One region of the Blautia sp. Sow4_E7 genome, then DNA from elsewhere that is predicted to be linked to it. Evidence: riboswitches for the same ligand, from Rfam matches in the RefSeq annotation. Region 1 holds a riboswitch; the other holds the start of a gene.
What was found. Region 1 has a riboswitch for tetrahydrofolate ahead of folE (GTP cyclohydrolase I FolE). Riboswitches for the same ligand answer to the same signal wherever they lie in the genome.
Positions count from the first base shown of each region.

Region 2: it holds a riboswitch for tetrahydrofolate, as region 1 does, so the genes downstream of both, ACTQ50_RS14885 (folate family ECF transporter S component) here and folE (GTP cyclohydrolase I FolE) in region 1, are expected to answer to the same signal.

Region 1 covers NZ_JBQKLL010000045.1:19,593-22,750, forward strand. The annotation lists gene folP (dihydropteroate synthase) at 1-247, opposite strand, end outside; gene ACTQ50_RS16935 (HD domain-containing protein) at 287-784, opposite strand; gene folE (GTP cyclohydrolase I FolE) at 781-1,338, opposite strand; THF riboswitch at 1,591-1,687, opposite strand; gene ACTQ50_RS16945 (aminopeptidase P family protein) at 1,821-3,158, shown strand, end outside.
Region 2 covers NZ_JBQKLL010000033.1:3,179-6,336, forward strand. The annotation lists gene ACTQ50_RS14880 (DUF4209 domain-containing protein) at 123-722, shown strand; gene ACTQ50_RS14885 (folate family ECF transporter S component) at 909-1,481, opposite strand; THF riboswitch at 1,553-1,650, opposite strand; gene galE (UDP-glucose 4-epimerase GalE) at 1,844-2,860, shown strand; gene ACTQ50_RS14895 (MFS transporter) at 3,105-3,158, shown strand, end outside.

The DNA of each region.
Region 1 (3,158 bases):
TTTCTATAACGGGTAAAACTCTCTGAGCTTCTTCCTCCGCACTGACCGGCGTGTGTCCGGGACGCGTAGACTCCCCGCCGATATCGATAATATCCGCACCATCCGCGATCATGGCTTCTGTATGCCGCAAAGCTTCATCTAAATGATTCCATTTCCCACCATCGGAAAAAGAATCAGGAGTAATATTTAAAATTCCCATTATATAAGTGTGATTTTGTGTATCAAAAAAACGATTTCCAATTTTCATAAACAGAAACCATCCTCTCTGTTAGATTTTTTAGAAAACTCAATATTCAATTGTCAGATTTTTTTTCTCAGAAGGCCAGTAACATTCTGAGGCTGCTGAACATGAAAAACAATTTCTGGATTTTTTATCAGCTTTATATAGCAGGTTTGACAATTTTTGGTCAGAACAATCGTTCCTGTGCTGACTGATCGCAGATAGTATTTCTTTTTTTTCCTGCTCTGTAAAGTGCAGGTCTGTCAGAATCTTTCCGGCTATTTCGGCTCCTGCAATGTCATGGGGAATACCCAACAGATATTGCTGCGCGCGGCCAATGTCATGAAGAAGAGCAGTGGCATAAATGATCTCCCTGGACAGATTAAGCTTGTCTTCCAGAGAATAAATATACATCAGCCTGGCAACATCCAGAAAGTGTTCAGGCGTATGTCGGCAGAAAATACGATCTTTTTCAAGCTCCTGTATTTTCTCACAGTGTTTTTGATAAAGGGGATGGCGCCAGATTAAAGAAATACGGTTTGTTTCAGAAAAAGAACTGCTCATTTTCCGACCATGGAAAGGAACATTTTCTGCAGCTCCTTATCTTCTTTGAAAGCTCCGCGGGTTACAGTTGTAATTGTTTTGCTGCCTGGCTTTTTAACGCCTCGCATGGTCATGCAGGTGTGTTCTGCTTCCAGCATAACCATAATTCCCTTCGGAGAGAGGGCACGCTCCAGAGCGTCCGCAATCTGTACCGTGAGGCGTTCCTGGATCTGCGGCCTTCTGGCGTAAACTTCTACCGTACGTGCCAGCTTGCTTAATCCTGTGACTTTTCCATCGGGAATATAAGCCAGGTGTGCCTTACCATAAAAAGGCATCAGATGATGTTCGCACATAGAGTAAAAAGTAATATCTTTTTCCAATACGATTTCATTATTTTCTACTGGAAACTGCTTCAGTAAATGGTGATCTGCTTCCTGATCAAGACCACCGTAAATTTCCTCGCACATACGTGCAATTCTGTCGGGAGTATCAATCAGTCCCTCCCGGGTAATATCCTCACCGATTCCTTCCAGAAGCAGACGGATGGCCTGTTCTACTTTTTGTTTGTCAACCATTCAAAATAACCTCCTTTGTATTTGATTACGGAGACTATCCTTTTTTGACAAAACCGGGGAAGGATTTTCGAATTCGAATATCTGCCTGTTTAATACGCAAAAAAAGGATATCTCCAATTGTGATAGAATGTATGTCGAAAACATTCCCTTGAGCCTGTTAAAAATCGTTTCCACAAATCGCAACGTGCATCTTGCAGAAATTCCCTTTCGGGTAGGCTCTGACACAATATGAGATATCCCTCTTATAGTGCTTGCAACGGGTGCGGATAATATACCGTAAGACGTGCTTTTCGTTTCAGTGACAACTCCCCATTCACTGAACACTTGACGCATAAAATCCTATTTTGCATATCATTCATTTCGAAAGTAAGTATATCACGTCTTTGTGGAATAGAAAAGAGTTTTTTCTTAAACAGGTTGCGAAAGGATACTGTGGATATTATAATAGGAATAGACAAAATTCACTGGAAGGAGTCAGTTTTATGACAGTTAAAGAACGAATCACCGCACTTCGGGAAGTAATGGCAGAGAAGAAAATAGATGCTTATCTTGTTCCCACAGATGATTTTCATGCATCTGAATATGTAGGAGAATACTTTAAGTGCAGAAAATATATTACAGGTTTTACCGGATCTGCTGGCAGAGCAGTCATCATGCAGGATATGGCTGGATTGTGGACAGATGGAAGATATTTTATCCAGGCGGCGGCACAGCTGGAGGGAACGGGTGTAGAGCTTTTTAAAATGGGAGAACCAGATGTTCCCACTGTGCACCAGTTTCTGGAAGAAAAATTAGGCGAGGGAATGTGTCTTGGTTTTGACGGAAGAACCGTCAGCGCCAAAGAAGCAGATGAACTGGTCGAACTTCTTGCAAAAAAAGGAGCTGCTCTTCAGACAGATTCTGATCTGGTAGGAGAAATCTGGAAAGATCGTCCGGCACTTTCCTGTGAACCGGTTATGGAACTGGATGTAAAATGGGCAGGCGAATCCCGTGCTGACAAATGTGCAAGAATCCGTAAATCAATGGAAGAGAAAGGTGCAGATGGATTTGTACTGACTTCTCTGGATGACATTGCATGGCTGCTGAATATTCGTGGCGGCGATGTACATTGCTGTCCGGTTGTTCTCTCTTATTTGGTCATGACCAAAACAGAAATCAGGCTGTTTGCAAATGAAAAAGCATTTTCGGCTTCAATTCTGGACGCATTATCTAAGGATGGCGTAACCATTCTGCCCTATGACAGCATTTATGAATATGTAAAAACATTTGAGAAAGACATGACAGTTCTTCTTTGTAAAAAGAAAGCCAACTGTCGTCTGGTAAACAGTATTCCGAAGGAAGTAACGATTCTGGATGAAGCCAACCTGACTTTTCTTCCGAAATCAATTAAAAATCCAGTAGAAGTAGAAAATGAACGTATCGCTCATATCAAAGATGGAGTTGCGCTTACTAAATTCATCTGCTGGCTAAAGAAAAATGTAGGAAAAATTCCAATGACAGAGTTAAGCGCAGGAGAGAAGCTGTACAGCTTCCGTGCCCAGCAGGAGAACTTTATCGATAACAGCTTTGACCCCATTATTTCTTATGGCATTCATGCTGCCATCAACCATTATTCTGCAACACCAGAGACAGATATTGCCATTGAGCCTGGCAATTTCCTTCTGGCAGACACAGGCGGACACTATTACGAAGGTACTACAGATACCACCCGCACAATTGTTATGGGCTCTGTGAATGACGAGCAGAAGAAATATTTTACCGCTGTTTTACGTGGCATGCTGAACCTTGGAAATGCCAAATTCCGTTATGGCTGTACTGGT
Region 2 (3,158 bases), on a different contig from region 1:
TTAAAGAACCCCGGAGGACAACCTGTAAATGAATGATGATGAAATTATAAATCTGTTTTTGAAAAGAGATGAGAATGGAATTATAGAACTGAGTACTAAGTATCATCCCTATTGCTACAAGATTGCCTGGAATTTATTGGCGAATAGAGAAGATTGTTGCACAAACAACAGTTGGAAATGCTTTTGAATATATTCGCACTAATTATGTAATTGAAGAGAAGGATATAAGAGATATTGTTGCGAAAAGCGTTATTGTCCCGAATGATCGAAAAGAATCATATAGCAAAGGCCTTTTAGCAGGCTTTACTGGTGATTTTATTACTGCTTTAAGTATTCTTGTTCCACAGATTGAAAATGCAGTCAGGTGTTTAGCTATCGAATGCGGTGAACCTGTGTACAATATAAATGAAGAGGGAATAGAAGAAATAAAAACAATGCATGCAGTTTTGGAACTGGAAGGTATAAAAGACTGTCTGGATGAAGACCTTTTGCTTGCATTGAAAACAATTTTTTGTTCTAAATTTGGATTTAACATACGAAATAATATTGCCCATGGAATCTTCTCAGACAATTTTTTTCAAAGTTTCAAAGCACTTTATGTGTGGTGGTTTGCATTGAAATTTTGTTATCTATTTACAGGAAAACTACAATTAGAGAATAGAGATAAGGTCAATAATAAGCTAAACAAATTATTAGAGACAACAAACAGAGTTTCCGAATAAAGTTTTTGGTAATCGAGGAAAGCAGCGGGTACATAAGTTGCGATGATTTATTATAATTTTAAGTGATTATTGATAAAGCTAGAAATTTCTAAAGATGATAAAAAATGCGGATATCAGTGGCTTATGAAGCATTGGAATATCCGCATTTTTATATTCATATGAGTAAGTTGTCATACTTTGAAATATTTACAGTTGCTTTATAGCCTGTTTCCTAAAAAGATTAAAAATTCCTGTCTGTTCAATCAATCTTGTGATGGTAAAGAAGATAAAGGAATCAATTGGCCACATGATCAAGTTCTTTACAGTACGCATTGGGAGGATTGCAAGGAATCCTTTTCCGTAGAGCATGTCCAGCCATAAGGTATTTAACAGAACATTTACAATCAGAACGACAACCAGTTTTGCAATCAGCACGCGACGGAAAGTGAGCTTATGTTTGTAGTAAAAATATCCATAAATAAATGCCGCGAGCATTGCGTTAAAGGTGAACCCAAAGAAAAATGGACCATCAGGGCGGATAAAGAATTTCACAATATCCAGCACACCGGCAAACAGACATCCGGTAATGGGTCCAAACAGATAATCAGCAATCTGGTTTGGGATACCGGAAAATCCAATTTTTACATAGGGACCGATATTGATAGAAGCAACTGAATTTAAAATCAGTGCCAGGGCAGCAAGCATTGCACAGACTGCCAGTGTAGAAGTGGTTTTCAGCTCTTTGGCTGAGGTGAGAAACATGTTCTTTGTTTTCTCCATAAAAAAATTACCTCCTTTTCTTTTTTCGCTCACAATAGGAGATAATTTATGGATTCATATTTATCTTCTGTTGCAGCGAGAAGCAATCCACGAACCGCAAGATTTCTCTTTTCGTCCTCCGGCAACTCTCCATCCGGAAGGCACTTTACGCTCATGAATTTACTCTGCATTACTTTACATGGGGCAGTATATAGCAGATTATTGGAAAAAGCAAGAAAAAATATATAAAAATATAAGTTTTTGCAATTAAGAAATCAGACAAGAAATCGTGGCATTTTCTCCATATTTTCTAAAACTTTGTCCATATGTTTTTACAAAAATCAGACTATAATAAAAGAAAAAACCGTTCAGGAGGAATCATTATGGCAATTTTAGTTACAGGTGGTGCTGGTTATATTGGAAGCCACACGGTAGTGGAGCTTCAGAATGCAGGATATGATGTTGTGGTACTGGACAATTTAAGCAATGCAAGTGAAAAAGCACTGGACAGAGTATCAAAAATCACAGGAAAACCAGTGAAGTTTTATAAGGCAGATATTCTGGACAGAGATGCTTTAAATGATATTTTTGACAAGGAAACTATTGAGTCCTGCATCCATTTTGCAGGTTTGAAGGCAGTTGGAGAATCTGTGGTTAAGCCCTGGGAGTATTATGAAAATAACATAGCAGGCACTTTAACCCTGGTTGATGTAATGAGAAAACATAATGTGAAAAATATTATTTTCTCTTCCTCAGCAACTGTATATGGAGATCCGGCACAGATTCCGATTACAGAAGAATGCCCAAAGGGACAGTGTACGAATCCGTATGGCTGGACAAAATCCATGCTGGAACAGGTGCTTACCGATATCCAGAAAGCAGATCCAGAATGGAATGTTATGCTTCTTCGTTACTTTAATCCAATTGGCGCACATAAGAGTGGAACAATTGGAGAGAACCCAAATGGCATTCCCAATAACCTTATGCCATATATTACACAGGTAGCAGTTGGTAAGCTGAAGGAACTTGGTGTATTTGGAAATGATTATGATACTCCGGATGGAACTGGTGTAAGAGACTATATTCATGTTGTGGATCTGGCAAAGGGGCATGTAAAAGCGCTTAAGAAAATCGAGGAAAATCCTGGGCTTGCGATTTACAATCTGGGAACCGGAAAGGGCTATAGTGTTCTTGATATTGTAAAGAATTTTGAAGCTGCAACTGGTGTGAAAATTCCATATGTGATCAAACCTCGCCGAGCCGGAGATATTGCAACTTGTTATTGTGATGCATCTAAGGCAGAAAAAGAGCTTGGCTGGAAAGCAGAAAACGGTATCCGTGAGATGTGTGAAGATTCCTGGAGATGGCAGTCTAATAATCCGCAGGGATATGAAGAATAGGATGTATATTTAAAATAAGAGAGCTGTAAGATGCAGCCCTCTTATTTTTTTGAATAATTGACCTTATGTTATAAATGAACGCATTTTTTATCCTGAAATGTTCTATTTTTTAAAATTCTACAATTTTGTGCATGTTTTGTTAAATGTTGTTTATGTAATTTTGGGAAAGATAAAGATATAATTATATTCGGATTAAGGAAGTACGAAAATAAACCTGAAAAAACAGGAGAAAGAGAAGGAAAACATGGAAGAAAAAAGATATTTGAAATGGTACAACAAAGTCGGATACGGTTCCGGA